Regions from separate parts of the Cupriavidus metallidurans CH34 genome, predicted to be linked through region 1. Evidence: predicted binding sites of a transcription regulator. Region 1 holds the regulator's gene; each other region holds the start of a gene.
The links. Region 1 encodes sigma-54, which starts transcription at its own class of promoters, with help from an activator protein. Its sites were predicted from a motif close to TGGCANGNAANCTGCTTT; they were not measured.
Positions count from the first base shown of each region.

Region 2: the regulator sigma-54 is predicted to act here: its motif matches at 7,244-7,261, upstream of RMET_RS23545 (GTP cyclohydrolase II).
Region 3: the regulator sigma-54 is predicted to act here: its motif matches at 6,917-6,934, upstream of RMET_RS31735 (phenol hydroxylase subunit).

Region 1 is NC_007973.1:310,610-321,299, forward strand. It holds gene RMET_RS01500 (dynamin family protein) at 134-2,077, shown strand; gene mutY (A/G-specific adenine glycosylase) at 2,208-3,359, shown strand; gene RMET_RS01510 (LON peptidase substrate-binding domain-containing protein) at 3,381-4,034, opposite strand; gene rapZ (RNase adapter RapZ) at 4,081-4,971, opposite strand; gene RMET_RS01520 (PsiF family protein) at 5,086-5,427, opposite strand; gene hprK (HPr(Ser) kinase/phosphatase) at 5,633-6,604, opposite strand; gene ptsN (PTS IIA-like nitrogen regulatory protein PtsN) at 6,673-7,128, opposite strand; gene hpf (ribosome hibernation-promoting factor, HPF/YfiA family) at 7,605-7,958, opposite strand; gene RMET_RS01540 (RNA polymerase factor sigma-54) at 8,009-9,487, opposite strand; gene lptB (LPS export ABC transporter ATP-binding protein) at 9,611-10,402, opposite strand; gene lptA (lipopolysaccharide transport periplasmic protein LptA) at 10,428-10,690, opposite strand, start outside.
Region 2 is NC_007974.2:1,179,402-1,190,091, forward strand. It holds tRNA gene RMET_RS23510 (tRNA-Arg) at 122-198, opposite strand; gene RMET_RS23515 (hypothetical protein) at 317-1,207, opposite strand; tRNA gene RMET_RS23520 (tRNA-Leu) at 1,580-1,666, opposite strand; gene RMET_RS23525 (amidohydrolase family protein) at 1,774-3,054, opposite strand; gene RMET_RS23530 (TetR/AcrR family transcriptional regulator) at 3,138-3,800, opposite strand; gene upp (uracil phosphoribosyltransferase) at 3,800-4,492, opposite strand; gene RMET_RS23540 (URC4/urg3 family protein) at 4,642-5,949, opposite strand; gene RMET_RS23545 (GTP cyclohydrolase II) at 5,946-7,184, opposite strand; gene RMET_RS23550 (acyltransferase family protein) at 7,391-8,491, opposite strand; gene RMET_RS33710 (hypothetical protein) at 8,799-8,996, shown strand; gene RMET_RS23555 (acyl-CoA dehydrogenase family protein) at 9,255-10,439, shown strand; gene RMET_RS23560 (acyl-CoA dehydrogenase family protein) at 10,523-10,690, shown strand, end outside.
Region 3 is NC_007973.1:1,934,983-1,945,672, reverse strand. It holds gene RMET_RS08980 (ABC transporter permease) at 1-724, opposite strand, end outside; gene RMET_RS08975 (ABC transporter ATP-binding protein) at 727-1,431, opposite strand; gene RMET_RS08970 (efflux RND transporter periplasmic adaptor subunit) at 1,454-2,662, opposite strand; gene RMET_RS08965 (FAD-binding oxidoreductase) at 2,781-4,193, opposite strand; gene RMET_RS08960 (FadR/GntR family transcriptional regulator) at 4,254-4,952, opposite strand; gene RMET_RS08955 (sigma-54-dependent Fis family transcriptional regulator) at 5,047-6,675, opposite strand; gene RMET_RS31735 (phenol hydroxylase subunit) at 7,003-7,200, shown strand; gene RMET_RS08945 (aromatic/alkene monooxygenase hydroxylase subunit beta) at 7,244-8,239, shown strand; gene RMET_RS08940 (MmoB/DmpM family protein) at 8,251-8,523, shown strand; gene RMET_RS08935 (aromatic/alkene/methane monooxygenase hydroxylase/oxygenase subunit alpha) at 8,552-10,099, shown strand; gene RMET_RS08930 (phenol hydroxylase subunit P4) at 10,116-10,478, shown strand; gene RMET_RS08925 (NADH:ubiquinone reductase (Na(+)-transporting) subunit F) at 10,499-10,690, shown strand, end outside.

The DNA.
Region 1 (10,690 bases):
CCACCCTGTCGACGGGGCATGGACCTGGCCGTCGACTTGCCCAGGGACCGCAGGGTCAGTGGAACCATCCCGGGGCCAGTTGTGCAATACGAGCCCGAAACCAATAAATCCGAGCCGAAAAGCGAACCACTCCATGACGAGCCTCGCACAGCAATTCGAACAATATGGCGCCTGGAGAACCGGGGTTCTTCATTCTCTCGCCGACTTCCAGTCCTGGCTGCAGCAATACGATCTTTATGACGCCACCGCGGAAGACCGCGTGCAGCGCATCCAGAACGTGCTCAGGAGCGACCGGCTCAAGGTCGCGTTCATCGCCGAGTTCTCGCGCGGCAAGAGCGAACTGATCAACGCCATCTTCTTTGCCGACTACGGTCGGCGCATCTTGCCGTCGTCGGCGGGCCGCACCACGATGTGCCCGACGGAGTTGCGCTACGACGAGAACGAGGCGCCGTGCATCCGGCTGCTGCCGATCGAGACGCGCTTGCAGGATGCGTCCACGGCGGACTTCATGGAGCCCGGTTCGGCGAATTCTCACTGGACTACGGTACCGCTCGACCCGTCGTCACCCGAGGGCATGCTGGCCGCGTTCCAGCACGTGGTGGAGACCACGCGCGTGAGCCCGGCCGAGGCCGAGGCGCTGGGCCTGTACAACGAGAACGATCCGGATGCCGCCTGGGCAGTGGACGCCGATGGCATGGTGGAGATCTCGCGCTGGCGCCATGCGGTGATCAACTTCCCGCATCCGCTGCTGCGCCAGGGTCTGGTGATCCTGGACACGCCGGGCCTGAACGCGATCGGTACCGAACCTGAACTGACGCTGCGCCTGATTCCCGATGCGCACGTGGTGGTATTCGTGCTGGCCGCCGATGCCGGCGTGACCAAGAGCGACCTCGATCTCTGGCGCAGCCATGTGGGCGCCGGCCATCGCCGCGGCTGCCTGGCCGTGCTGAACAAGATCGATGGTCTCTGGGACCCGCTCAAGTCATCATCCGAGATTGCGTCGGAGATTTCGCGCCAGGTCCGTACGACCGCGCAGACGCTCGGCATCGAGGAACGCCGGGTCTACCCGGTATCGGCACAGAAGGGCTTGGTGGCCAAGGTCACCAACGACGAGCCGATGCTCGTGCGCAGCAACCTGATGCAGTTCGAGCACGTGCTGTCGGACCAGCTCATTCCGCAGCGACGCGAGATCGTGGCCGACCAGGTACAGCGCTTGGTGCAGGAGATGTCGCGCGGCGCCCAGCAACTGCTGCAGAGCCGCCGGCGCGATATCGTCGAGCAGTTGTTCGAGTTACGCGGCCTGCGTGGCAAGAATCATGCGATGGTCAAGCACATGCTGATGCGCGTGCAGAGCGAGAAGGAGGAGTTCGAGCAGAGCATCGCGAAGTTCCAGGCGCTGCGGCTGGTCTTCGGGCGGCATAGCGCGGACATCATCAAGAGCCTGCAACTGCGCGACGTGCGCCGCACGATGCGCGATGCGCGCGAGCAAATGAAGGAGCGCTTCTTCTCGCGCGGCCTGCGCGAGGATATGGAAGCGCTGTTCGGCCAGCTTACCGGGTTGATTACCGACGCCGATCAGAAGATCGTCGGCTTGCACCAGCTCGTGGAAAGCATGTATCGGCGCTTCAATGCCGAACATGGTTTCACGCTGCCTTCGCCGATGCAGTTCGTGACGTCGCGCTATACCAACGAACTGCAGGAAACGCTGCAATTGGTGAACACGCATTTCGGCGCCGTGCACATGCTGACGCGCTCGCGTCCGCAACTGGTGCAGAACGCGTTCGCGACGATGGCCAGCCGCGTGCTCGAGAACTTCCGCGATCTGAATCGCGATATCGAGATCTGGCTGAAGTCGGTGATGACGCCGCTCGAGGCGCAGGTACGCGAGCACCAGAAGCAATTGCGCCGACGCGTCGATTCGATCGAGCGTATCCACGAGGCCACGGACACGCTGGAATCGCGCATTGCCGAACTTGAGGAAGTGCTGAACGGGCTCGATGAGCGGAGCACCAAGATCGAGAGCTTTGCGCGCAGGCTGGTGGACGCGCCCCCGGAAGCAACGGCGCGCGCGGCGTAGTCGGTGCGTTCCCCCCTCGTCCACTTGTGGGGGAGGGGGCAGGCCCGGCCATCTGGGAAGGGTATTGCAACCGCCGATGTATCATGTGGCGCCGCCAGTGAGCGGCGCTTTTTCTTTTCAAGATCCCGCAATGCCCCGCAAGCCTGCCGCCGCCCCCGCCATGCCCGAAACCATCGCCGTGCCATCCGATTTCGGTATGCGCGTGGTGACGTGGCAGCGCCAGCACGGACGGCACGACCTGCCCTGGCAGAACACACGCGATCCGTATCGCATCTGGCTGTCCGAGATCATGCTGCAGCAGACGCAGGTGGCAGCGGTGATCGAGTATTTCCAGCGCTTCGTGACGGCGCTGCCCACGGTTGCCGCTCTGGCGGCAGCGTCTGCCGACGAGGTCATGGCATTGTGGGCCGGGCTGGGCTACTACTCGCGCGCGCGCAATCTTCATCGCTGCGCCAAGACCGTGGTGGATGAGCACGCTGGCGTGTTTCCGACCGACCCCGAGGTGCTCGTGACGCTGCCCGGCATCGGTCGCTCCACGGCTGCGGCGATCGCGGCGTTCAGTGCCGGCGTTCGTTCTCCGATCCTTGACGGCAACGTCAAGCGCGTCTTCGCGCGGGTGTTCGGCATTCACGGTTATCCCGGCGAGCGTGCGATCGAAAATCGGATGTGGGCGCTGGCCGAACAGGCGCTGCCGCCTGCCGGACGTCATCAGGCAGATCACATGGTGGCCTACACGCAGGGATTGATGGACCTCGGCGCCACGATTTGCTCGCGCGGCAAGCCAGCCTGTCTGGCCGACGCAGAGGCGTGCCCGCTCGTAGCCGATTGCCTGGCCCGCAAGGACAACCTCACCGCCGTGCTGCCCACGCCGAAGCCACGCGCGGCGATTCCGGAGCGCAGCACCGTGATGCTGATCGTCCGGCATGGACGTGATGTGCTGGTGCAGTTGCGTCCCAGCCGCGGCATCTGGGGCGGGTTGTGGAGCCTGCCCGAAATGCCGGTCGACACGGTACCGTTCGATTCGGAGGCCGCCGAGGAATCGGCGCTGGAGTTAGCCCGCGCGTATGGCTTGCCTGCGCGCGCATATCTGGCTGGCGAGCTGACGCACGTGTTTACTCATTTTCGCTTGCTGATTCGCGCGATTCGCGTCGATCTGGACACTGTCGCGCTTGAAGGTGATGCCGCGAGCCGGTGGCTGTCTCTTGACGATCTCGATATGCTGGGCACCCCGGCCCCGGTGCGCAAGCTGCTGGAAGATCAGGCGAGGCTCGGACTTTTCTGAGTTGCCCGTTCAGAAAGCGGCTCAGACGATGTGGTGCTGTCGCATGTAGCGATGCACGATCTCGATGCGCACGCCGGCATCAGGTAGCTCCATCAGCATCTGCTTGGCCTTGAGTGGCACCGGCAACAACTCGCACAGCCGGTTGACCACCCAGCTCGGATCGTCCCAGAGATAGGGCTCTCCGAAGGGCAGTTTCGGCTTGTCGGGCTGGTCTGTGTGGAGCGAGGTCACGATTCGACGCAACGCGGCCAGGCACTCGCCCAGCAATTCCAGCTTGCAGTCGATGACATCCGGAGGCAGCAGTTCCACGTTCGCCACGAGCAAGCCGTCATCGCGCGTGGCGTGGGACAGCACCCGGAAGCGTTGGCGTCCGCGTGTTTCAATCAGCAGGACGCCGAGTTGCTCCACGTTGCAATCGACGATCTCCGCAAGACAGCCGATGGATTCAGGTTCGGTGGTCTGGCCCGGCTGCGCGACTTCCTCTCCGGTGGCAATCAGACAGACGCCGAACGGCAGATGGTCGCGCATACAGTTGCGCACCATGTCGACGTAGCGTTTCTCGAATACACGGAGAGGCAGACGGCCGTCTGGAAACAGGACCGTGTGCAGAGGGAACAGCGGCAGCGCATCCAGGGTAGCGGAATCGGATGCGGTGCCGGAAAGAAAGGTCGACATGCGGTTGGCCGGCTCCAGTCATGGGAAAACGGCGGGGCGCCGCGCGTCAGCCAGCGGGGGCCAACTCGCGGTGTCTGACCAGCACATTACCATGTGCCCGGAAGTAGTTGGCAAGTCTTTCCGCGATGAACACGGAACGGTGCTGGCCTCCGGTGCAGCCGATGGTGACGGTCAGGTAGCTGCGGTTGTCCGCAATGAAACTCGGCAGCCACTTCTCCACATAGGCGCGGATATCCTCGGCCATGGCCAGCACCATTGGCTGGCTCTGCAGGAAGTCGATGACTGGCGCATCGCGCCCAGTGAGCGGGCGCAGCGCGAGATCGTAATAGGGGTTCGGCAGGGAGCGCACGTCGAAGACGAGATCGGCGTCGCTGGGCACGCCGTGCTTGAACCCGAACGATTCAAACAGCAGCGTGAGCTGCTGGCTGTTCTTGTTCTCGTTCTCGTCTTGAATCAGTTCCTTGATCCAGCTGCGCAGCGTATTGGTGCGCACGTTGCTGGTGTCGATGCGGTGAGCCGATTCCGCCAGCGGGCTTAGCAGCTCCCGCTCCTTCTCGATGGCCTCGATCAGCGAGGTATCGTTGGGCGTGCCAGCGGCCGCGCCAACGTCGACTTGTGCCGAAAGCGGGTGGCGCCGGCGCGTTTCCGAGTAGCGCTGAACCAGCGCATCGGTGCTGGCGGTCAGGTACAGCACCTGTACCTGATGGTTCGCGGCCAGCTCTCGCACCGTATCGGGCAGTCGCGCGAGCGATTCGCGGCTGCGAATGTCGGTGGCGACACCAAGCTGTGAGTAACCCTGATCCGCCAGATAGCAGGCGAGATCGGGGATGAACTGGGCCGGCAAGTTGTCGACGCAGTAGTACCCCGCGTCCTCCAGTACGTTCAGCGCGACTGACTTGCCTGAGCCGGAAATTCCGGTGATAAGGATGATCCGCATAGCGATGCAAGCATAGCATCGCGTGATGGCGGCGTCATGACACCTTCCCTAAAGCAAAATGGCGAATCGTCGCCGATTCGCCATCATTGCCACGGGATCTGTCAGATCTGGCGATCAGGCCGCCGGCTTTGACAAGCAATCGCTCATGGACTTCTTGTAGTCGTCGCCCTTCTTGCCCTTGTTTTCCTTCGAGCAGGCCGACATCTTTTCCTGCTGGGTCTTCGGTGCGGCCGGCGCGGTGGCTGCCGCGCTGCCCGACAGACAATCGCTCATGGACTTCTTGTAGTCGTCGCCCTTCTTGCCCTTGTTCTGCTTGGAGCAGGCCGACATCTTTTCTTGCTGCGCGGTCGGGGCTTTGCCAGATTTTTCAGCGGCCGGGGCCGAGGCGCCTTGGGCGAACGCGCCCGTGGCGAACAGAGGGGTAACCAGCACGCACATCGCGATCAGTTTCTTCATGCTTCTCTCCTGGCTGTGGAAACACATCATGGCCGGACGCCGACCTTCAGGATGCAGCGCGGCGGCTGGCGGTACCGGACTGGGCTCGATGCCCATTGAAGCACAAAACGGCGCACGCCCAAAGCGCGTTGACGAGGGGAGGCCGGCCGCTTGTAAGCAATTGAAAGCGACGCCGGCGTTTCACAAAACTGCCGGAATTGTCTGATCAGAGCAGCCGACCCTGGCCGCGGGAAACCACGTCAGCCTGCATTGCTGCCCGCTGACGATCCATGAAGTCGCGGAGGGTATCGATGCCGCGCAGGCGCAGTATCGTGTTGCGGACGGCGGCTTCCACCAGCACGGCGAGGTTTCGGCCGGCTGCCACCTGGATCTTCACCATGTGGATCGGGAGGCCAAGAACGTCGAGGTACTGGGAATCAAGCGGCAGGCGCTCGAACTCGCCGTCGTTGCGGCGCACCAATTGCACCACGAGCTTGAGCTTCATCTTCCGCCGCACGGCGGTCTCACCGAAGATCGTCTTGATGTCGAGCAGGCCCAGGCCGCGGACTTCAAGCAGGTTCTGCAGCAGCGGCGGGCAGCGGCCCTCAATGAAATCCGGGCCAAGCCGCACGAAATCGACGGCGTCGTCGGCCACCAGGCCGTGTCCGCGCGAGATCAGTTCCAGGCCCAGTTCGCTCTTGCCAAGGCCCGACTCACCCATGATCAGCACGCCCATGCCGAGGATGTCGAGGAACACGCCGTGCATGGTGACGCGCGGTGCGGAGATGCGCGACAGGTACAGGCGGAGGTGGTCGATGACGGCCGCCGAGGATACCGGCGTCGTGAACAGTGGAGTCGATGAGCGCGTGCAGCGCAGTTCCAGGTCGGGCGGCGGCTCCATGCCATCCGCCACCACCAGGAATGGCGGCTCCAGCAGGATCAGCTCGCCCATCTGACGCTTGCGGGGTTCGTCGTCGAGGCGCTGGTAGTAAAGGATCTCGGGTTTGCCGAGTACCTGAATCCGGTTCGGGTGGATCAGGTTCAGGTGGCCGACCAGATCGGCAGCCGATGTTGCCTCCCGCGCGAATTCCACGTCGAAGGCACGATCGGCCCCTTCCAGACCGGCGACCCAGGAGAGTTTGATGTCGGCTGCGTTGTCGTCGAAGATCGACTGGGAGGTGACGCCGGTGAGTTCCATGCGGGATGACTTTTCGGGAGGGGCTGTATCGCGGGTATCGCGTCAGGCTGCGCTGGCCTGCCGTCGTGTCAGGGGTGCCACTGGGTCAGTAACTCGTGGACCGCTTCGGGCGTGGGTAACGTGGCCAGTCCTTCACGCATTTCCCGGTCCGACAACAACTGGGCGATTTCCGAAAGAATCTCCAGATGCTGCTGGGTGGCCTGCTCGGGCACAAGCAGGAAGATCAGCAGCGACACCGGTTTGCCGTCGGGCGATTCGAACGGAATTGGCTCGGCCAGGCGCATGAAGGCAGCCAGAGGCTGCTTGAGTCCCTTGATGCGGCCATGCGGAATGGCGACGCCGGCGCCAAGACCGGTGGACCCGAGCGATTCGCGCGCGAACAGGTTGTCGGTCACGGTGGCCCGGGCTACGCCATGGTTGTTCTCGAACAGGAGCCCGGCTTGCTCGAAGACCCGCTTCTTGCTGGTGACGGTGACGTCGAGATTAATGTTGCCGGGTGGCAGCAATTTGGCCAAACGATTCATGGGCGATGCACGAGGAGTCAGAAAGGCGAGCCGACGCACATGAGTCGTCCCGCTGCGTTGGGCAATTCAGGCTATTGAGCGCAAAAGGACGCCCGCATTGGAGCGTCCGGCCATTATAGAGCAGGGCCACTGCGCACTTGTGCGCTGCGGCGCCGGCGCCGCGAGTGGTGCCGCGAGCTTGCCGGTCGGATTGCCCACCCAGAAAACTGCCACCCGCCATCGCGTGATCTTTTGCCACGCGGAATGCCGGGCCGGTTGTCCGGGGCCGTCCTGTCTGTAGTTGTTGTATGGCGCAGCATACACCGAGCGGCGTCAGTTGCGAACACCCCCGGCTGACCAAATGTTGCAGGGCTGGTACTCGGGTAACGGGTGCGCCAGCGGCGCGTCCGCCTCGCGCCCATCAAAAAAGCCGCGCAGATGCGCGGCTTTGCTCTTCCTATCTATCCTCTAAGGGGCGACCTGGTGTCGCCGCCAACTTATTGTTGTTGTAGTTGTTCGGCGGCCATCTGGTACTTGACCGCTTCCCGGTCATGCCCTTGCACGCGGTCCTTGTAGCGGATCACCTGGCGGTCGAGCTTGTCGACCAGGCAGTCGATTGCAGCATAAAGGTCTTCATGATGCGCTTCGACGAAGATGTCCTTGCCCTTGAGGTGCAGGTTGATTTCCGCGTACTGACGCTTGTCCTTTTCCTTATGGTTGTCTACGGATAGCAGCACGCTTACGCCAATGACCTGATCGAAATGTCTGACAATTCGCTCCAGTTTCGTTTCCACATACTCACGCAGCGGCGGCGTGATGTCGAGGTGGTGTCCACTGATCTTGAAGTTCATAGCGCTTCTCCTTCTGAAAGAGCCGCACCAGGCAGGCGGTTGCGGCTCGGCTACAAAGTCTTGCGGAGATTGACTGCGGGGATCTTCAGCGCTTCGCGGTACTTGGCCACCGTGCGGCGTGCGACCACAAAGCCCTGTTCGCCCAGCAACTCGGCGATGCGGCTGTCGGAAAGGGGATTCCTGGGTTCTTCGGCTCCTATCAGTTGCTTGATCAGCGCGCGGATCGCCGTGGATGAGGCCGCGCCGCCAGTCTCCGTGGAGACGTGGCTACCAAAGAAGTACTTCAACTCGAAAGTACCCATCGGCGTGGCCATGTATTTATTCGTAGTCACCCGGGAAATGGTCGACTCGTGTAGACCCAGTGTATCGGCAATCTCCCGCAAAACCAAGGGGCGCATCGCGATTTCCCCGTGCGAGAAAAAGTTCCTTTGACGCTCCACAATTGCCTGCGCAACACGCAGGATCGTGTCGAAACGCTGCTGAATGTTCTTGATGAGCCACCGCGCCTCCTGGAGCTTCTGCTGCAGCCCGGCCGCGCCCGCTTCCCCTTTTGCACCGCGCAAAATCTGCGCGTACATGTCGTTGATGCGCAGACGCGGCATCACGTCGGGATTGAGCTGTGCGATCCAGCTACTGCCACTCTTGCGCACGAACACATCCGGTACCACGAAGTCCGCTTCCGGACGGCTGTAGGCATGTCCGGGATACGGTGCGAGCGAGCGGATCAGATCGTGCGCGGCCTTAAGTGCAATTTCGTCAACCTGCAGGGCTTTCTTGAGCCGCGTGTAGTCACGCACGGCCAATAACTCCAGGTGGTGGTTGACGATCGATAATGCAAGGTCCCGCTGCGGATGTTGCAGACGGCGCAGTTGCAGGGTGAGGCATTCCGCCGCGTTGCGCGCACCCACGCCAGGCGGGTCGAAGCTCTGCAGCAGGGTCAGTATCGCCTGCACTTCATCGACTTCGAATTCGAGTTCCTTGGGCAGTTCCGAACAGATCTCGTCGAGCGTTGCGCCCAGGTAGCCGTCGTCGTCAAGCGACTCGATCAGGAAGATGGCCAGGCCCTTGTCACGCGTGGAGATCTTCAGCGGCGTGAGCTGTTCCATCAGGTATTCGCGCAGCGTGGGTTCCGCTTCGCGAAGCTGCATCGGCGTCTTCTCGTCATCATCGCCCTGAGGCCGGCGAGCGAAATCGTCCAGGCTCCAGTCGCTGCCGTAATCGTCACCCGCGCTGTCGCCGTAGCTGTCGTCTTCGCCATTGGCGCCGTTCGCGCGATCGTCGCCGTTACCTTGCGGTTCGGAAGATGCTGGCGCCGGGGCGCTTTGCACGTTGACCGACCCGTCCGCGGCCACGCGCAGCGGGCTTTCGATCCAGTCGTTCTCGCGTTCGAGCAGTGGATTCTCGGTCAGCGCCTGCTCGACTTCCTGTTGCAGCTCCAGTGTGGATAACTGCAGCAGCCGGATGGACTGCTGCAGTTGAGGAGTCAGAGCCAGATGCTGGGAAAGTCGAAGCTGAAGCGATGGTTTCATGCGACCTATTCTATGCGCATCTTCCCGTTGTTGGAACGGAAATTGCTATCGCCTATCGCTGACACTTCGTGATCGCCAACGGCTAGTTGACGAATGCTGCAAAGCGGCGTCGCGGCCGCTTGATCACATGCGGAAGTTCTCGCCCAGATAGACGCGTCGCACAGACTCGTTGGCGATGATTTCCTCGGGCTGTCCCTCGGCCAGCACGGTGCCTTCGCTGATGATGTATGCGTGGTCGCAGATGCCCAGCGTTTCGCGCACGTTGTGGTCGGTAATCAGCACGCCGATGTTGCGTGCCTTCAGGAAGCTGACGATGCGCTGGATCTCGCCCACGGCGATCGGGTCCACGCCCGCGAATGGTTCGTCGAGCAGGATGAAGCGCGGCGCCGACGCCAGCGCGCGCGCGATTTCCACGCGGCGGCGCTCGCCGCCCGACAGCGACAGCGCCGGGTTGTTGCGCAGGTGGGCGATCTGCAGGTCATCGAGCAGCGAGTCGAGCCGGCGATCGATTTCCTGCTTGGGCAGCGGCTTGCCGTTGACCACCTGCAGTTCCAGCACCGCGCGGATGTTCTCCTCCACGTTGAGCTTGCGGAAGACAGAGGCTTCCTGCGGGAGGTAGGACAGTCCCATGCGCGCGCGCTCGTGGATGGCCAGGCCGCTGATGTGCTGGCCATCGAGCACGATATCGCCTTCGTCCAGCGCGACCAGTCCGACGATCATGTAGAACGACGTGGTCTTGCCCGCGCCGTTCGGGCCGAGCAGGCCGACGACCTCGCCGCTCTTGACGTCGAGCGAGACGTCCTTGACCACGGTGCGCGAGCCATAGCGCTTCTTCAGATGGCGCACGACCAGCGTGCTGCTATCCGTGGATGGGGCGGAAGAAGCCTGATCGGCGAGCGTGGCGGTATCGTTCATCGGGTACGGATAGAGCTTGAAACGGTCAGGGCTTGGCCGGCTGTGAGGACGGCTTCAGGTCGAGCGGCGCGCCGGCGGGCGCGCTGGCCTGGTTCGCGCGCGGCGACAGCACAGCGCGCACGCGGCCAGAAGGGTTCCCGGCTGACGCGTTGTTGTCGCCGCCGGTTGCGGTATAGAACTCATTGCGGCTGTCGTACGTGATTACCGCGCCGCGGATTTCATCCAGGATCTTCGCGCCGACACCGGAAACACGCGCCGCGCGTGCATTGCCGATCAGCTTGTTGATCT
Region 2 (10,690 bases), on a different replicon from region 1:
CCACATACGAGTCGGTCATCGTCTTCAGATGAATCCACTGAACACAATCGAGCCAGACATACCCTCGCGCAGCAACCCAAAATGAAAAAGGGCTTCCATTTCTGGAAGCCCTTTTAATAGGTGGCGCGGCTGGCAGGATTCGAACCCACGACCCCTTGGTTCGTAGCCAAGTACTCTATCCAACTGAGCTACAGCCGCACGCGAGGCCCGAATTGTATCGCAATTCGCATCGCGCGCAAGTACTTCGTGAAAATTATTTCTCGAATACCAGATACTCCCTCGTCAGACACTACCGCGACACTGCTTCCGCCATCCCTTACCAGCGGTATCTGGCACCCAGAGTTCCGCCCGCGTTGCGTCCTGCGCGCGCCTTGACCCATAGTTTCAGGCCGGTGGTCGAATTGCTGTGCGCGCCGACGTTGAAGGACAGTAGACCACGCAGCAGATCGGTGTCGATGCGCGTGCCGTTGATGTTGATGGTGCGTGCGCGATTGTCTTGCCACCAGTCCGCTTCAACGAAGGGGTAGACACCATTCAGGCGCGTGGGCGCGGAGCTATACAGCCGCACGGCCAGCCCGGTGGCATTGGCCTCGCCCGGTGGCGCGTCCCAGTTGCCGGGTACCGGCGCCATGCCAGGACGGTATGCCATCTCGACACGGGACTGCAGGGTGGGACCGGATCTGTTGCGCGACAGCGGCGTATCCATCGCCAGTGCCATGGTGCGCGTGCCGCCATCGACGAACCCGGTTGCCGTTGTCATGTCATCGAGATGCAGCATCGCCGGGCGCGTGCCGGCCCGGTACGTTTCGACCTGGCGATCGATCGGTCCCGCGCTGCCCACGACCTCATGCTCTCCACTGGGCACCGACATCTGCTCCGAAGCCAGCACGTTGACAGGCGCAGGCTGATCAGGATCGTCGTCCATGGCCACCATGCGAGGTGGCTCGAGCGATGGGGATTCCGGTGTGGCGGCTTCCGCAGGCGGCGTGCCCGCGTCGCGTTTGTCCTGGACAATCGACGGCGGCATATCCGCGCCTGGCGGCCCGCTCGCAAGTTCCTCGGCGCAGGCCGCGGCGCTCGCAAGCAGCACGATCAGGAAGCCCAGATGGAGACAGGAATGGTGCCCTGGGTGCGCGGCGACACAGCGCTCCCAGCCGGGACAATGCCCGGCGCCCTCCCCTCTCCCGCACGTGAACAGTACGGACATGGCAACCACCTTGCCGGGCGTTATTGAATCGTGCCCGATCAAACTGGAGCATAGGTCAAAGCCGGCGTGTCAGTTAGACCGTAATGCGGGTTGCCGGACGGGAGCGGCACGCCCTGAGAATTTTGCCTGACAGTGTCAGTCATTCTTCCTGGAGCCGGTCCTCTTAAGCCTCGGGCGGAAAAACGAAAAAGCCCCGCTTGCGCGGGGCTTTTCTGAATTTGGTGCCCAGAAGAGGACTCGGTCACCCATGCGCGACCCCGGGTTGCGCTTGCATGCGCAACCTTGTCTCGTCCTCGCGAAAGGCCCTCAAGGGCCTTTCTTTCCGGGCGGAGAAACGAAAAAAGCCCCGCTTGCGCGGGGCTTTTCTGAATTTGGTGCCCAGAAGAGGACTCGAACCTCCACAGTGTTGCCACCGCTAGGACCTGAACCTAGTGCGTCTACCAATTCCGCCATCTGGGCTTCGTTTCGCTGCATTGCTGCTGCGATGCGAAGAAAGAGATTATGCTGAGCAAGCCGATCTCTGTCAACACAAAATTCATCGATTCTTCAAAAAACGCTCCACATCGTCATGCCCGGTGTAACTGGAAGTCGACTTGAGCCGGTCGACCCGCGAGCGCCAGCATTGCGGTGGCCGGCGCCGTGCGGGCGATGACATTCCCTGCCCGCATTACCAGCAGCCGCGTTGCGCGCAGGCGGAGCGCCTCCACCGGGTCCCGCGCCTGCAGCAGCACCAGATCCGCGCGGCGGCCCGGCGAGATCCCATAGCCTTCGAGACCCAGGATACGTGCCGGCGTTTCTGTCACAGCGGTGAAACACGCGCGCATGGCGTCCTGCCCCGTCATCTGCGCGACGTGCAGACCCATGTGGGCCACCTCTAGCATGTCGCCCGAGCCAAGGCTGTACCAGGGGTCCATCACACAGTCGTGACCGAAGGCCACAGGAATGCCGGCGGCAAGCATCTCGGGCACGCGCGTCATGCCGCGCCGCTTCGGATAGGTATCGTGCCGCCCCTGCAGCGTGATGTTGATCAGCGGATTGGCGATGGCCGATACGCCGGCCTCTCGCATCAGCGGCAGCAGCTTGGAGACGTAGTAATTGTCCATCGAATGCATCGACGTCAGATGCGAACCCGTGACGCGTCCCTGCAAACCCAGCCGTACCGATTCGCTCGCCAGCGTCTCGATATGGCGCGACATCGGGTCGTCGCTTTCGTCGCAATGCATGTCCACGCGCAACCCGCGCTCGGCGGCTTCCTCGCAGAGCATCTTCACCGACGCCGCGCCGTCGGCCATCGTGCGCTCAAAATGCGGAATGCCGCCCACCACATCGACGCCAAGGTCCAGCGCGCGGCGAAGGTTGTTGAGCGCATCCGGTGCGCGCAGCAGACCGTCCTGCGGAAATGCCACGAGTTGCAGATCCAGGTAGGGCCTGACGCGCTCACGCACGTGCAGCAGCGCCTCCGTGGCCAGCAGGCGCGGATCGCACACATCCACGTGGGAACGGATCGCCAGCAGCCCTTTGGAGACGGCCCAGTCGCAATACGCCAGCGCGCGCTCGACGATGGCATCCTGCGTAAGCAGCGGCTTCAGCTCCCCCCACAGCGCGATGCCCTCGAGCAGCGTGCCGGACTGGTTCACGCGCGGCAGGCCGTATGACAGCGTGGAGTCCATATGGAAGTGCGCATCGACGAACGGCGGCGAGACAAGCTGTCCAGCAGCGTCGATCTCCTCGCCCGCCGTTGCCGCGATCCGTGGCTCCACCGCCGCGATCCGCCCGTTGGCAATGCCGATATCGATATCGGTACGTCCGTCAGGCATATTGCAGTGGCGCAGGATGGTGTCGAACATGAGGCGTCCCTTGTGATCCCGGTGGCGGTGACGTGGCAATGGTAGACGAAGACTGCATGGCAACTGCCATGCTAGATGCTGGCTCAGGCCAGCGAGGCTTCCTGATCCAGCCCGCAGCCACGCAGCAGCAATGCCACCAGGTGCTCGGTGGCGCGTTCGAAGTCCTCGGTGTCGAGCTGGCTGACGCCCAGCACGGCGCAGACCTGCGCATCGAAGTCCGCGTACGTCTGCGTGGCGGCCCAGATCGTGAAGAAGAGGTGATAGGGGTCGACACGGGCCATCTGACCGTCTTCAATCCATGAGCGAATCACCATGGCCTTGCGCGTCACCAGTTCGCGCAACGCTTCACGCAGCACGCCGCCGATCTCAGGGGCGCCGTGCAGCAACTCGTTGGCGAACACGCGAGACGCGTCCGGATGGCTGGCCGACAGCCGCATCTTGGCGCGGATGTACTGCTCCAGCGCCACGCGCGGCGCATGGTCGGCGCTGATGATATCGGTCTCCGATAGCCAGAGCTGCAACGTGTGCGCCAGCACGGCGCGGTACAGCGCCTGCTTCGTCCGGAAGTAGTAGTGCAGGTTCGACTTCGGCATGCCGGCGTGCAGCGCGATGTCGGCCATCGTGGCCCCGGCGAACCCCGCGCGCGCGAACACGTGTTCCGCGGCGCGCAGGATCTGCGCCTCATTCTCCTGCCGGATACGGCCTCCCGATTCGCGCACGGGCGGCGCAAGCGCCGGCGCGCCCATCATTTGGTGCCGTAGAGCCGGTCACCGGCATCGCCGAGACCGGGCACGATATAGCCGTGCTCGTTGAGTTGCTCGTCAATGGCCGCCGTGACGATGCAGACATCAGGGTGCGCTGCCTGCAGCGCGCGTAATCCGGGCCGCGATGCAATCAGGCAGACATACTTCATGGTGGTCACCCCCGCTTCCTTGAGACGATTCAATGCGGCGATGGCCGAGTTGCCCGTAGCCAGCATCGGGTCGACGACGATCACCATCCGCTCGCCGATGTCCTCGGGCATCTTGAAGTAGTACTCGATCGGCTCCAGTGTCTCGGGGTCGCGGTACAGGCCGATATGACCCACGCGAGCAGCCGGCAGCAGTTCCAGCATCCCGTCGAGAAAGCCGTTGCCGGCACGGAGGATCGATACCAGACAGAGCTTCTTGCCGGACAGCACCGGCGACTGCATGGGCGCGATCGGCGTGCGGATCGAGATGATCTCCATCGCCAGGTCGCGCGTCGCCTCGTAGGTCAGGAGCTGGCTGATCTCCCGCACCAGGCGCCGGAAGTTGTCGGTGGTGGTGTCCTCGTTGCGCACGAGTGTGACCTTGTGCTGCACCAGTGGATGATTCACGACCATGACCGAAGGCGACGTGGCCTTATCGGGGTTGACATAGGTCTCCGTGGCCGCAGCCGCGGCTGGCAGATCGTTCATGGTGCGCTCCTTGAGTGACAAACTCTCGTGAAGTTCGGGCAAGGCGGTCCTTGGGCCCGCCACGTCTGGGGCTGCCAGCGAATCGTTTCCGTTGTCTGCTGTCCGTTGTCTACTGCCTGCTTCCGTGCGTTCGATCCATGCGCGACGCGCTAGAACACAGTGCCGTCGCTCTGTATTGCGAACGGCGGCGGCCCGCCCGGTGGACGCCGCTGCGCCGCGACACGCCGCCCCGCCGCCCACGTGCCGCCCTCGAGCACACGCGCCAGCGGAAAGTCCGCTTCGCTCAAACCGAGCGCCTGCCGCACGCCATCAGCGATCAGATCCAGCCCCGTCACGGTCAGCGCTCGCCATTCGACGATCTCCGGCTCATCCACCGCGTGCGCGCGGCTGGCGAACGTGGCATCGCGTGGCACCATCAGTTCGAAGTCGTACAGCAGGCCACCGTTGCGGTACTCGGGCAGACCCGTCAGCGCATCGAGCCCGGTCACGGTCAGCCCCGCATCCTCCAGCGGCTCCAGCAACGAATAGGTCAGCCATTGCGTGAGTTTGTGGAACGGCACCATACCCTCGGGAGCCGCCGGATGCCGCCAGCAATCCCCGAGCGAGATCCCCTGGATCTGCAGCCGGCCTGGCCACACAGGGCCCAGCGCCACCAGCAGCGTGCGCAGCACGAAGCTCGCTTCGATCCGGCCTTCGCGCGCATGCGAGGCCAGATAGTCATACAGGTTGCCGAGCCGTGCCGGGCTGCCAAACACCGCCGGTGTGTCCTGCATCACCTCCCCGAGCCGGCGCAGAAGTCCCGCGCGGCCTTCCAGGCCGACCAGCGGGTTGTGCTGCGCCACCTGGAACGCCGAGGCAATGGTCGAGGCGTCGATGCGGCAAAGGCGGTCGGCGTCGGAACGTAACGGATCGCCTTGCCCGGCGGAGAAGCCGCCACGCGCGAACAGGTCGAAGCTGGCCACGCCGAGCCCCTCCGAGCGCGTCAGCATCATGTCGCTGGCCGCATCGCGGTAGCGCCAGTCGGGCCCAGCGCCCGCATCGAGCAGCACGCTCGGGATCACCAGATCTATGCCGATCCGCGCGCGCTCCTCGCGATGCTCGGGGCCCGACATGCCCGCGCGCTCGCACAGGATCTGCCAGCGGTTGATCGTGGCCTGCCCCGGCCCGCCACTTTCAAAATGGCGCCAGCGGCTGTGATACGGCACCTGCAACGTCGGATAGCGGCGGCGAATCGTCGCGGCCACATAGTCGGCGATCGCGTGAACGCGGTCCGGGTGCCACGTGAACAACTCGGATTCCCCCGAGGCCACGAAGTCCGTCACCACCGCGCAACGCGTTCGCACGGCTTCCGCACTGAGCAGCGCAGCCGCGGGATGATCGGGTGGAACGGGGCTATGCCAGCCGCTGCCCATGCCATCGTCGCGTCCTGCTCTGCCTCCTTCCGGAAATTCATTCATTCCTTCAACCCCCTGCCCTTTGCCTGGGCGAGTTCCTTGGCGTCGGGCGGCGTGTACCTGGAGAAATAACCCGCCGCCACCTTCGCATCGATTTCCACGCGCGCATCGGCCGGGATCAGGGACTCGGGAATCGCCACCTGCTCCACCACCTCGATACCCTGCGCCGTCAGCGCGCCGTGCTTCATGTTGCTCATCGAGGCCCAGCGATCGATCCTCCTGATCCCGAGCCAGTGAAATACATCCGGCATCAATTCCTGGAACCGCATGTCCTGCACGCCGGCCACGCATTCGGTACGTTCGAAGTAGGTTTCGGCGCGGTCGCCGCCCACCTGGCGCTTGCGCGCGTTGTAGACCAGGAACTTCGTCACCTCGCCAAGCGCGCGGCCTTCCTTCCGGTTATAGACCACCAGGCCCACGCCACCCTGCTGCGCCATCTCGATACAAACCTCGATACCGTGCGCCAGATACGGGCGGCATGTGCAGATGTCCGACCCGAACACGTCGGAGCCATTGCATTCGTCATGCACGCGGCAGGCGACGCGGGTATCGGGCTGGCCCAGCTTTGTGACATCGCCGAAAAAATAGAGCGTCATGCCGCCGATCGGAGGCAGGAACACCTTCAGATCGGGTCGCGTCACAAGTTCGGGAAACATGCCGCCGGTCTGCTCGAACAGGCTGCGGCGCAGCACGCTCTCCTTGATATTGAAGCGGCGCGCGATGCCGGGCAGGTACCAGACCGGGTCCACCGCCGCCTTGGTCACGCGCACGTCGCCATTGGCCTCGAGGATGTCGCCGTCGGGCTTGAGCCGTCCGGCCGAGATCGCGGCCATGAGTTCGGGCATGTTGATATGTGCACGCGTGATGGCGATGGTCGGACGGATGTCCACCCCGGCGGCGATGCGGTCGGCGAAGACGGTGGAGACCAGGTGGCCCCAGGGATCCAGCGACACGATCCTGTCCGGATCGCCCCACTGCGGGTGCGGGCCGATGGCTTCGGCCGGGGATGTATCGGTCAGGTCGGGACGATGCGCGCGCTGCAGGCTGCCCGCCGCCACTGCCAGCGCGCGATAGATCGCATAGGCGCCAGCGTGGGTACCAATAACGTTGCGCTGCGCGGGGTCTGTCAGGCTGGCAATGACCGGCCCCCGCTCGGCCGCCGTGGGTGCGCCCCAGTGAATCGGCTCGGCCGGCTTGTCGCGGCGTGTGTGCGAGGTCAGAACGATATGATCGGACATGGCAGCCTCGTCTCCCCGGATCGAAACCTGACCAGTTGGTCAGGTTTATATATCCATACTAGGCAATGGCCATGCCAACCCTCAACTGGGGTTGTTACCGTGAGTGACATTCCGCACGCACCGGACGGGTGCGGGATGCATGACGAAGGCGGTACATGCTGGTGCGGACGCACCAGCATTGATTTGACGAGGTTGACGCCGGCCGCTCAGGCCTGGGGCTTTTCGCCCCGCGTCCACTTGCGGGTGTGAATCCCTTCCTTGACGAAGTCGATCACCGAGCGCAGCGGGCTGGCAGCCTCCACATAGCGATGGAATACAGCGCCGGCTACGTTGCTGGCGACCCACGCCAGCAACATCCCCAAAGCGTTGAGCATCGGCTGGCCCGGAGCGAAATGGAACACCAAGGCGTTCACTACCAGGCAGACCGGAAAGTGCACGAGGAAGACCGAGTACGAGATCTTGCCGAAGTATGCGGTGACGCGGCCACCCGGCCAATGCTCGAGCCAGCCCCCGCGGCGGGAGATGGCCAGCACCAGCGCCGTGACCAGCGCGACGGCGATACGCAGGCGGAAGTCCATCGTCAGGGCCGCCACGCCAACCGCGCCAAGCGCGATCAGGGCCACCGGAGAACGATCGGGGTTCGACGCCCAGTACGCGAGCGTGCCCATGCCGTAGGCGCCAAAGAAGTAGATCGCCCAGATATCCCAGGTGGCATCACGGTTGAACCAGAACAGCGAGGCCACCGCTAGCGCGGCCACCGTCGGCACGCCCAGCGGCAACGTATCGCGTGACACCGCGCGCGCCAGCCAGAGCGCGAATACCAGCAGCGCGAACAGTTGCAGATCGATCGCGATATACCAGACGCCTGCGGACAGCGCGTCCACATCGAGGATGTTGTGCAGCAGCAGGATGTGCGCGATGACCTGCGTCAGGTGCGGCGCGGCGGGTATCGAGTCGTGATGCATCCACGTCCGCGCGATGGCGGCGCCGATGATCGCGACGAGCATCGCCACGGTGTAGGGCACGACCAGTTTCTGATAGCGGCGCCATACCGTGGAAAGCGGGCTCTGGGCGGTCAGGCGTCCGGCGGGAGCCAGGCTGCGCGCGGCAAGGAATCCGCTGATGACCAGGAACACCTGCACCGCGATGCGCGCGTAGTCAGACAGCCAGCCGATCAGGCCGGGGGCCAGAGATTGGGCGGCATCGGACATCGGCCCATAGAAGGCCAGATGGTGCAACACGATCAGCTGCGAGCTGACCGCCTTCAGCGCGTCTACACACGCCAAACGAGAAGGCCGGGGGCTCATTTGTTATATGTGAGATACAAAGTGGGGCGCATTGTACCTCCATTGTTGCGTTTCAAAATGTGGAGAGTGGGTAACGCATGTAAGCAGGTGTACTGCCCTCATGCGTCGCATCGCTTTCGACTGAACTTCCGCCACTGGCACTAGCTTATGAAAAGAAAGCACAAATTGCCGGTGGCATTTGGAGAAACCGGTCACGTTTCTCATATGCAGACATACAGGTATGGACATGGTTGTCCTATCCCTGCGAGCACTAACCACACCGTTCGGACGAGCTTTCTCGTCTCCATAAAAAATTCGTATGAATGGTATGGAAAAGAAGAATGCCAGGAATGTCGTCAATATTCTCTCGACAAGAGACCTGAATCGGGCCGAAGTACCCGCTCCTGGCGGTGCCTGCCACCGGATCGATCGAGGCAATGAAACTTCCGGGATTGCGAAGCATGATGAGCGCTTCGATCAATCTTCGCAGAAGTTAAGCTATTTTCTACCGCACTCGCTGACATGATTCGCACTCCGCGTCGCGCCACCCTCGAGCGACGGGTCGCATCCGACCTCCACGGCTTCGCGCTCGGCAAGCCACTCGGGTTAGGTTTTGGAGTATTGACGCCCTTTGGGTCGGCTTGTATAAAAGTTGCCGTACCCGCCACCTTCTGCAAGTGTTTTAGAAAAATAAGACTGTGGCATGGAACAACCTTGATCCGATTTTCCGGCAGACCGATGCCCGCGTGGCACGGCTTCCCAGGGACGCAACAAGGAGACAATTGTGGACGGACTGGAGACATTTCGGCAGGAGGCGCATGCCTGGCTGGAAGCGAACTGCCCGGCGGAGATGCGCCAACCGGTGCGCAACGAGGACGACATCTGCTGGGGCGGGCGCAAGTTCCGCTATCAGTCCGATGCGCAGCGCCTGTGGCTGCAACGCATGGCCGAAAAGGGCTGGACCGTTCCGGAGTGGCCAACCCAATATGGCGGCGGCGGGCTCAGTCCGGCGCAGGCCCGGGTGCTGCGCGCCGAAATGGCCCGATTGAACTGCCGGACGCCGCTGCAGAGCTTCGGCATCTCGATGCTGGGCCCGGCGCTGCTGAAGTACGGCACCGAGGCGCAAAAGCAGGGGCACCTGCCCAAGATCGCACGCGGAGAGATCCGCTGGTGCCAGGGCTACTCGGAGCCCAATGCCGGCTCCGACCTGGCGGCGCTGCAAACGCGCGCTGAAGAGCGTGACGGCCACTTTATCGTCAACGGCCAGAAGATCTGGACTTCGTACGCCGACAAGGCCGACTGGATCTTCTGCCTGGTGCGCACCGACTTCCAGGCGCAGAAGCACACGGGTATCAGTTTCCTGTTGTTCGACATGGAAACCCCCGGGGTCTCCACCCGGCCCATCGTGCTGATCTCAGGCAAATCTCCCTTCTGCGAGACCTTCTTCGACGATGTGAAGGTGCCGTGCCACCAGTTGGTCGGCGAGCCGAACCGTGGATGGGAAATCGCCAAGTATCTGCTGACGCACGAGCGCGAAATGATCAGCGCCATTGGCAGCCGTGGCTTCCGCGAGCCCATGGGTCGCCACGCGGCGAAAGTCATCGGCGTGGATGCGCAACGCCGCCTCGACGATCCGATGCTGCGTGCCCAGATTGCCCAGTTCGAGATTGACGAAGCCGCCTTTGCGGCCGCCGGCGAGCGGGCACGCGACCTGGCCAAGCAAGGCGAGGGAATGGCAGCGTTCTCTTCCGTGCTGAAGTACTACGGCGCAGAACTGAACAAGCGACGCTATGAACTGTTGATGTCCGTCGGCGGCACTGACGCCCTGGAGTGGGAAGGCGAACGCAGCCAGGACGGCGCCCTGGCGCGGAGCTGGCTGCGCACCAAGGCCAATTCGATCGAGGGCGGGACCAGCGAGGTGCAGCTCAACATCGTCGCCAAGCGCCTGCTCGGCCTCCCGGGCGCCTGACGTACCGGCTCGCCCGTACCGCCACGCCTACCGCAGCCCAAAGACATCGAAGCCCTCGAAGCCCAAGGACCGTCAAAGCCGCCATGCCCATCGTATTCGACGACACGCAGGAAATGCTGCGCGACAGCGCCCTCGCCTTCCTGAAGGACAACGCCCCGATTTCCGCGCTGCGCACGCTGCGCGACACGCATGACCCCGTCGGATTCTCCCGGGATCTCTGGCGCCAGGCCGCCGAATTGGGATTCACCGGC
Region 3 (10,690 bases), 1.6 Mb from region 1:
CCTGCTCGGTTTCGGTCAACGTCTCCGCCAGGGAGTTCTTGAATACGTTGTCCACGGCGCGCGAGATGGCCGCCGCGTTGTCCGGATTGTCGACGCCGATCACGTAAACACCCACCTGGTCAGCCTGGCGGGCGGTCTTCTTGCGTACGGTCTCGTTCAGGTAGTCCCAGTGGAACACCATCTGGCGCGTGATCGTGCTTTCGTCGCGGCCTTCCATAATGCCGCGCACGACGAAGTCCCAGGTGCCGGGGTAGATCGTGCCCTTGATTGGAATGACGTCGCCGATCTTGAAGCCGTACTGGTCGGCCAACTGCCTCCCGATCAGCGCGCCCCGGCGGTCGCGCTCGTAATCGGCGCGTTGGGTAGGCGGCACGATGAATTCGGGGTAAAGATCGAGGTAGTTGTCGGAAACGGCGAACTGCGCGAAGAAGTTCTTTGGGTCGCGATAGACCCCGCCAAACCAGTTGGACCGCGCCACCATGGTCACGCCGTCCACGCCCTTGATGCGGTTCTCGTAGCTCAGCGGCAGGGTGAAGGTCAGCGAGATCGCATTGCGCGTCACCAGCCGGGCATTCGATGCGGCCGAAGCGCCCGCGTACCACGCATCGACCACGGTTTGTAGCAGCCCGTACGCCAGTACGGCGATCACCAGGCCGAGCACGGTCAGCGCCGTGCGCAGCTTGTGGCGCATGGCATTGCGGGTGATCAGCTTGGCCAGGTACATGATCAGCGCGATGCCGTGGTGGCGACGCTGTTGGTCAGCTCGCCTTTTTCCAGATGGACGAGCGATTTGGCCGCTTCGGCGGCATGGGCATCGTGCGTGACCATGATGATGGTCTTGCCGACGTCGGCGTTGAGCCGCTGGAGCATCGTCAGGATCTCCGTGGCCGAGGTGCGGTCGAGGTCGCCGGTGGGCTCGTCCGCGACGATCAGCGTCGGGTCGGTGATCAGTGCCCGCGCGATCGCCACGCGTTGCTGCTGGCCGCCGGAGAGCTCGGACGGGTAGTGATCCATCCGGTCGGCCAGATTGACCATGCGGAGCACCAGTTCCACACGCTCTCGCCGTTCCGCGCGCGACAGCCGGGTCAGCATCAGCGGCAGTTCCACGTTCTCGAACGCTGTCAGCACCGGCATCAGGTTATAGAACTGGAAGATGAAGCCGACATGGGCCGCTCGCCAGTCGGCCAGCGCGGATTCGGGCAGGTCGGAGATATCGACGCCGCCCACGATCAGCTCGCCGCTGTCGGGCCGGTCGATGCCGGCGATCAGGTTCAGCAGCGTGCTCTTGCCGGATCCGGACGGTCCCATCAGCGCGATAAAGTCGCCTTCGGCAATATCGAGCGAGATATCGGACAGCACCGGTACGGTCTGGGCGCCGCGCTGATACGACTTGGCCAAATGGCGGATCGAAACGAGGGGAGCGGCGGACATGATGGCGGTCACTTCCTTCCGGTCACTTCTTTGCGACGGAGACCTTGCTGCCGTCGCCCAGCTTCTCGGACGGCGCTAGCACCACCACATCGCCCGGCTTCACGCCCTGAACGGCCAGCAGTTCGCCGATCTTCGCGCCGCGCGTCACGGGCGCCTGTTTTGCCCTGCCGTCCTGCACCAGGAACACCACGGGCTTGCCGTCGCGCTCGACCACGGCCGATGGCTGGATGGCCGTCAGAGGCTTGTTTTCGGCAGGTGCCACCGGCTTGGAAAGGAAGGCGATCTTGGCGCTCATGTCCGGCAGCACGCGCGGGTCGCGATCGACGAAGCGGATCTTGACCAGCACGGTCGCCTTTGACCGGTCGACGGTCGGGACAATGCGTGACACGCGGCCCTCCTGGCGCAGGTTCGGCAGGGCATCGAGCAGAACCTCGCAGGGCTGCTCGACCGTGATCTTCGCGATATTGGATTCCGCTACGTCCGCTTCCACTTCGAGCGTGGACATGTCGGCGATGGTCACGATCGCACCCTTGGTGTCGGCGGCCGCCGAGAACGGGGTAATGTTGTCGCCGACGTTGGCATGCTTGATCAGCACCACACCGTCGAACGGCGCGCGAACCACGGTCTGCTCCACCGCCACTTCAGCGGCGCGGGCATTGGCCTTGGCCGAGGTGATCGACGCCTCCGAATTGCTGATCGACGCGCGCGCCTTGTTGTAGCGCGCCAGATCGGAATCGTATTGCTGTTGGGAAATCGCTGCCGGCGCAAGCAGTTCCTTCGACCGGCGCAGATTGACATCGGCGTCACGCAGTTCGGCCTGTTGCAATGCCAGATTGGCTTCGGCTACCTGGACCTGGGCTCGCGCCTGCGCGGCGGACGCCTCGACGTCGCGGCTTTCGATCCGCGCGATGATCTCATCCTTCTTGACGCGGGAGCCTTCCAGCACACCAAGCCACTCCAGCCGGCCCTGCGCCTTAGATGCTACCGCCGCCTTGCGCTGTGGCACCACGTAACCCGTAGCGTTGAGCAGCGTGAAGTTTTGCGACGGGTATGCCGAAGTGACCGTCGCCGTTTCCACGGTCTGGGGCCCGGCCAGCTTCAGGCCGATGCCGGCCAGCACGAGGATCACCACCGCGATGATCGCGTAGCGCAGCCAGGGACGGCGGCGGCGCTGGGCGGGCGCCATGGCGCTACGATCGATTTTCAGCTTGCTCAGGTCTGGATCAGCCAATTTAAGATGCGTCGCGAAAACGGACGAATGCCGAGAAAGGCCCCCAGTATAGCGAGTGGCGGTGGCCGGCAGGCGGCCCGTTACAAGGGTCGCAAAATGGCCGATGACTGGCCCAAATTTAGAGCAGCTTGCCCGGATTCATGATCCCGCTCGGATCGAATACCTGCTTGATGGCTCGCATCAGGCGCAATTCGAGCGGGTCCTTGAGCGCCAGGAACGACTCCCGCTTGAGCTGGCCGATGCCGTGCTCGGCGCTGATGCTGCCGTCGTAGCGGGCCACCTCTTCCAGCACGTCCTCGCTGACGGCCTTGCCTTCATTGAGCGCCCATTTCGGATCGGCGCCAAGCGGACGGGACAGGTTGTAGTGCAGGTTGCCATCGCCGAAGTGGCCGAAGATAAAGGGGCGGACGCCCGGGTGACGCGCGGCCAGACGGGTTTCCATCGAGGTCATGAAGTCCGGAATGGCTTCGATCGGCAGGGATACGTCGTGCTTCAGGTGCAGCCCGTCGGCACGCTGGGCCTCGGAGATTTCCTCGCGCAGACGCCACAGGCTCTGCAACTGCGCCAGTGAGGCCGAGACGGCGGCATCCAGGCACAGGCCCTGTTCGAGCGCATCGCCGATGACCGATTCGAGCAGGGCGTTGAGCACATCCTCGGGCGCTGTGTCCGCGATCTCGACCAGCACGTAGGCCGGATAACGTTCTGCAAACGGGGCATGAATGCCCTCGACATGGGTCAGCACCAGATCCAGGCAGGCGCCGGTAAAGAACTCATAGGCCTGCAACCGTGCGCCGCAGCGCGCGAACAGCAGCGAGAACAGTTCCAGCGCTTGCTTGGGCGATTCCACCGCGGCCAGCACCACGGCGCGGGAATCGGCGCGCGGCAGCAGGCGCAGCGCGGCGGCGGTGATGATGCCGAGCGTGCCTTCCGAGCCGATCAGCAACTGCTTGAGGTCGTATCCGGTGTTGTCCTTGCGCAGCGTGCGCAGGCCGTGAAAGATCTCGCCGTTCGGCAGCACGGCTTCAACGCCGAGCACCAGTTCGCGCGTCATGCCATAGCGCACCACGTTGACGCCGCCGGCGTTGGTGGCCAGGTTGCCACCGATCTGGCAGGAGTCCTCGGCGGCCAGCGACAGCGGGAACAGGCGGTCGGCGTCCTCGGCGGCACGGCGCAGGTTGCCGAGAATGCAGCCAGCCTCGACCACCATTGTGTTGGCGATCGTGTCGATCGAGCGGATCTTGTCCATGCGATCGAGGCTGAGCACGACGTTGGTCTGGTTGCCGTCCGGAGCGGCGCCGCCACACAGGCCGGTATTGCCACCGCGCGGCACCACGGGCACACCAGCCTGCTGGCACAGCGCCAGCGCCTGCGCCACCTGTTCGGTTGTGCGCGGACGGATTACCGCCTGCGCCTGGCCCTTGTAGAGGCCACGCCAGTCGGAGAGCCAGGGTGCCACGTCGTCGGGTGCGGTGGTCACGACGTCGGGGCCCAGGGTTTCGGTCAGGCGTTGCGCGAAGTTCGTATCGGACATGATCTGCGGTCGGGAAAAGGCGGAGATAAGTAGAAGTTAAGCGGGCATCGGGCGAAATCGTCAGCGGGGCTGGCGCATGGGCAGGCCAAGCCGGGCGGCGGCGTTGCGCAGGTGCGCGGCGGCGTGCAGGCGGGCCTGCGCGGCATCGCGGGCGCGGATCGCATCGAAGATCGCCACGTGCTCGGCATGGACCTGCTCGGGCAGGCCCGGCTGCCGGCTGGAATTCAGGCGCGCGGTGCGCACCGCCTGATGCAATTGCAGCGTCATGTACTGCAGTAGCTGCAGGTAGTACTTGTTGTGCGTGGCCGTGGCGATGGCGATATGGAACTGGATATCGGGTTCCACGCCGTGATCGGCATCATCAAGCTGGGCCGCCAGTGCGTCGAGCAGAGCGCCCATGCGGGCAATGTCCTGCTCCGTCCGGTGCAACGCGGCCATCGCGGCAGCGGCACTTTCCAGATCAAGGCGCAGCTCGAAAATATCGGCCAGATCGGTGTTATCGGCGCCGCCGCTCAGACGGAAACCGCTGTCACTGACGCGGGAACGCACAGTGCTGCCCAGACCCTGGCGGCTTTCGACCATCCCAAGCGACCGCAGATGCTCGGTCACCTCGCGGATCACGGCAGCGCTGACACCGTAGCGCTCGGCCAGTTGCTTGCCGGTCGGAAGCCGGGCGCCCACGGGAAACGTGCCGTCGGCAATCTCGCCACGCAACTGCTGGATGACGCGCTCGGTCAGGGTGATGGGTCGGGTCTGCATGGGACGACACCTTACCCTTTTCTGGTTATATGAAAACCTAGGGTAAATACTTAATAACTCGGGTGTCGAGCGGGCTGGGCCATCTGTCCCAACCCTACTTCTTCAACCGATACGCCAGCTGCGGCCGCGTGATCCCCAGCATCCGCGCCGCCGACGACAGGTTGCCACGCGTCGTCGTCATCGCCAGTTGCATCAGCTTGGCTTCGATTTGCGGCAGGGACACCTGCTGGTTGAGCAGTTTTTCGATCAGCGCGTCGGCATCCTGGCTGGGCTCCTCGCTACCGGCAGCCTGCTGGCTGGCAAACAGATGAGCGACGTCGATCATCCCGGTGGCAGGCGCCAGCAAGACGCCACGCTCGATCATGTTTTCGAGTTCGCGGATATTGCCGGGCCACGGGTATTGCACCAGCGCATCGCGCGCCCGCGTGCTCAAGCCGCGCACCTGCTTCTGATACAGCGCGTTGAAGCGCTGGATGAATGACTGGGCGAGCTCGGGGATGTCTTCCTTGCGCTCGCGCAGGGCGGGGATCGAGATCGGATAGGTGCTGATCCGGTAGAACAGGTCAGCACGAAACTGGCCGTGCTTGATCGCCTGCGCCAGATTGACGTTGGTGGCGGCGATCAGGCGGACGTTGACCTTGCGCGCCTCCACGCCACCGAGCCGTTCCACTTCGTTGTTCTGCAGCACGCGCAGCAGCTTGACCTGCGCGGCCGGCGGCAGGTCGCCGATTTCGTCGAGGAACAGGGTGCCGCCATGCGCGCGTTCAAAGCGGCCGGGGCGCGACTGCTGGGCGCCCGTGTAGGCGCCTTTTTCCACGCCGAACAGCTCGGATTCGATCAACTCGTGCGGGATCGCCGCGCAGTTGACCGCGACGAACGGCTGCTCGCCGCGCGGGCCGTGATCGTGCAGCCAGCGCGCGAACATCTCCTTGCCGGCACCGGTCTCGCCCGTCAGCAGCACGGTGATATGGCTGTCTGCCGCGGCGGAAAGCAGGTTGAAGGCTTCACGGAACGCCGGCGACTGGCCGATCAGGTTGCCCTGGTTCGCGCCACACAGTGTTTCGCGCAGTGTGCTGACTTCCTGCTGCAGGGTGAGCAGGTCGCTGATGACGGAGTCGGGTTCGAAGTACTTCAGGTAGTCGGGGTCGTTCCACGTCTCGGCCGGCTTGCCGACGATGCGGCAGAGACTGTCGCCGCGCCGCTCGCATTCGGTTTCCTTGTAGATGACCAGCCGGTCCATGAACGTGCTGCTGTAGCCCGATGCGTAGCCAAGCTGCACCCAGCAGCCAGACTCCTCGCGGGGCAGGGACTCCATCACGGGCGCTTCGCCCTCCCATGAGTCCTGCCAGAGAAACTCGCCATAGAAGTGGCCGGTGTCGCGGTCGATCTCCAGGCGAACCGGGTCCACGCGCGTGACGCCTTCGAGCATGTGCAACTGCGGCCCCCAAAGGAAGGCATCGTTGGGCGAACTGGCCAGTTCTTCACTGCGCTCGCGCTTGACCATCTCGGCATCGCGCATGCCTTGCGCGTAGCCCATGCGGATCAGCAGCCCCTTGCCGCGCTCCACGCCAAGCGTATCGAGGATTTCCTTGCGCAGGTAGCTCAGCGCCTCGGTGTGCATCAGCACCATGCGCGACTGGCCAAGGCGAATCTGCGCGGCCTTGGCGTCGATGGTCAGTAGCGAAGCCAGCTCGAACGGCGGCTGCGCGGGGGGTGTTGTCATCCTTGTCACTCCAGATTCCGGCGGGCTTTCGAGCCTCGTTTTTGCGTAGCCTAGCACGGCATCCGGCGTTGCCGGAGCCCGGAAATCCCGCATCAGGAGCGCGTGCTGCGGCGCAGCGCGAGACGATTTGATCATTTGATCAAATCCGCCTGAATCACCTCATCAAATCATCAAGCGGGTTGGCCGGCCAGAATGCGGCCGATTGGCCGCAAGCCCTTGCGCCACAACGGTCTGCATCGCCTGGCACGCCATTCGCTATAGCTCTCCCACCTGAAATCACGAGACAACGCACACGCACCGCGATGTGCGGCGCACCAGGAGCGAGACATGACATATCCCCCTCAGGCACTTCAAGGTCACTGGCATCACCATGCCCCGCGCTACGTGCGCGTGACCGGGCGCAGCGAGCGTTGGGTGGAGTTCGAGTTTTCGATCGGCGATCCACAGATCTACGTCGAACTGGTCATGCCGCCCGAGCAGTTCCAGTCGTTCTGCGCCGAGCAGCGGGCCGAGCTGCTGCAGTGATACCCAAAAACGCCCCCACTCGACATCCGAGGAGACAACCACCATGCAAATCGATATCCGGACTGATGCCAGCGTCACTCCGATCCGGCAGACCTTCGCGCATATCGCGCGCCGGCTCGGCGCCGACAAGCCGGCCACGCGCTATCAGGAGGCGATGTACGACCTGCAGCCGGTCACGAGCTTCCACTACCGGCCGCTATGGCAGCCGCAATACGAGCTGTACGACGCCCGGCGCACCCGCGTGGTCATGCAGGACTGGTATGCGCTGAAGGACCCGCGCCAGTACTTCTACGGCGGCTACGTCAATGCGCGCGCCCGTCAGCAGGAGACGATGGAGAAGAACCTTGAGTTCGTGGACAAGCGCGGGCTGCTGAGCCGGTTGCCCGACGATGTGCGCGAGCTGCTCACGCTGGGCGTGGTGCCGCTGCGCCACGTCGAATGGGCGGCCAACATGAACAACGCGTCGATTACCGCCTACGGTTTCGGGTCGGCCATCACGCAGGCCGCGATGTATCACACGATGGACCGCCTGGGTATCGCGCAGTACCTGACCCGCATCGGGCTGCTGATCGGCGACAAGGCCGCCGTGGACCAGGCCCGCGCCGCCTGGATGGAAGACATGGCCTGGCAGCCGCTGCGACACGCGGCGGAGGACCTGTTGGTGCGCGATGACTGGTTCGAGCAGCACGTGGCGCAGAACCTGGTGCTCGATGGTCTGATCTATCCGCTGGTCTACCAGCAGTTCGACGCGCGCCTCTCCGCAACCTGGCCCGCGTTTTCGCTCGTGACCGATTTCATGTCCGCCTGGTACGCCGAGACCACGCGCTGGGTCGATGCCACCGTGAAAACGGCCGCACAGGAAAGCCCGGAGAACGCGGCGGTTATCGCTGGGTACGCCTTCGGCTGGCTCGATCGCTTCACGCACGCGCTGCGCCCGCTGGCGTACCGGCTGTTCGGCGAGGATGCCGAGTCCGAACTGGCCAATGCCGTCGAAGCGCTGGGCAAGCGCCTGAGCGGTCTGGGCCTGGCACGTCAATGACGGAGACAACCATGAGCGACGCCATCGTATTCATCGCCCTCCAGACCAACGACGACATGCGCCCGGTGATCGAGGCGATCGAGGCCGACAACCCGCACGCCACCGTCAACCACTACCCGGCGATGGTCAAGATCGACGCGCCGGGGCGGCTGGAGATCCGCCGCGCCAGCGTGGAGGAGCGCATCGGCCGTCCCTGGGACGTGCAGGAGCTGCAGCTTGGCCTGATTTCCCTTGCAGGAAACATCGACGAAACCGAAGACCAGTTCGTACTGGCGTGGCGCTGAGCCAGAACCCCAAGACAGGAGACAAACCATGACAACCGCCACTGCCATCGCCTCCGCCGCCCGCGCGGCGACCCGTCCGAAGCTCTCGCTCAAGGAGAAGTACGCGGTACTGACCCGCGACCTCGGTTGGGAGACCACGTACCAGCCGATGGACAAGGTGTTTCCGCACGACAAGTTCGAAGGCATCGTGATCCATGACTGGGACGGCTGGGAAGACCCGTTCCGCCTGACGATGGATGCGTACTGGAAATTCCAGTCCGAGAAGGAGCGCAAGCTCTACGCGATCATCGACGCGTTCCAGCAGAACAACGGCCAGCTCAACGTGACCGACGCCCGCTACATCAACGCGCTGAAGCTGTTCCTGACCGGGGTGTCGCCGCTGGAGTACGCGGCGCACCGTGGCTTCGCCATGGCGGGCCGCAATCTGCGCGGCGTGGGCGCACGCGTGGCGTGCCAGATGCAATCGATCGACGAACTGCGGCACTGCCAGACCCAGATCCACACGATCAGCCACTACAACAAGTTCTTCAACGGCTTTGCCGACTGGCGCCATCTGCATGACCGGCTCTGGTACCTGTCCGTGCCGAAGTCGTATTTCGAGGATGCGATGACCGCCGGGCCGTTCGAGTTCATCACGGCGATCTCGTTCTCGTTCGAATACGTGCTGACCAACCTGCTGTTCATGCCGTTCATGTCCGGCGCGGCCTACAACGGGGACATGGCCACGGTGACGTTCGGCTTCTCGGCGCAGTCCGACGAGTCGCGCCACATGACGCTGGGCCTGGAGGTGGTCAAGTTCATGCTCGAGCAGGACCCCGCCAACCGGCCGATTATCCAGAAGTGGATCGACAAATGGTTCTGGCGCGGCTACCGGCTGCTGACGCTGGTGGCGATGATGATGGACTACATGTGCCCCAAGCGCGTGATGAGCTGGAAGGAGGCGTGGGAGATCTACTTCGAGCAGAACGGTGGGGCGCTGTTTGCCGATCTGGCGCGCTATGGCATCCGGATGCCCAAGTATCACGAGCAGGCCGCCAAGGAAAAGGATCACCTGTCGCACATCGCATGGTCGATCTTCTACAACTTCAACCACGCCGCGGCCATCCACACATGGGTGCCCGAGCCGCACGAAATGGACTGGTTGGCGCAGAAGTATCCCGACAGCTTCGACACGCATTACCGGCCGCGCTTCGACTACTGGAAGCAGCAACAGGAGGCCGGCCAGCGCTGGACCAACCCGGGCCTGCCGATGCTGTGCCAGGTGTGCCAGATCCCGATGGCCTTCACCGAACCCGACGACCCGACGCAGATTTGCTATCGCCATGCGGAGCACAACGGCGAGCACTACCACTTCTGCTCGGATGGCTGCCGGGACATATTCCAGGGTGAGCCCGAGAAGTACGTGCAGGCATGGCTGCCAGTGCATCAGATTTTCCAGGGCAACTGCGGCGGCCCAACGCTGCCCGAGGTGCTCGACTGGTACCACCTGAAGCCCGAGGATCGCGGCGACTACGCCGATTCGCCCGACCGCGCGAACTGGGAGCGCTGGACCGGGCAAGGCAACAACCGTTCGTGAACAAGGAGACCAGATCATGCCAGTCATCGCATTGGAACCGGGCTACACCGGCGAGGTCCGCGACCGGATCGAAAACTTCCACGGCAACCAGCTTGTGTACTTCGGATGGGACCAGCACCGGCTGTTCTGCAGCCCGTTCACGCTGCCGCTGCCGCCCGACATGCCGTTCGGCGCGTTGGTCTCCGATGTCATCGTGCCGCTGCTGGGCGCGCACCCGGAAGGCGCCCGGATCGACTGGGCGCAGGTGCAGTGGTTGCGTGGCGATACGCCATTCACGCCGGATGCGGCCGCAAGCCTGGTCGACAACGGGCTTGGCCACAAGTCGCTGCTGCGCCTGCGTACCCCGGGCCTGCCGGGCATTGCCGGCTCGGCCAACTGAACTTGCTGCAGGAGGTTGCCATGACCTATCAGCTCACCATCGAGCCGCTCGGCCAGACCATCGACATCGCCGAAGGACAGACCGTGCTTGACGCCTGCCTGCGCGCCGGCGTGTGGCTGCCCCATGCCTGCGGGCATGGCTTGTGCGGGACCTGCAAGGTGCAGACGGTGGACGGCGAGATCGAGCACGGCGAAGCATCGCCGTTCGCGCTG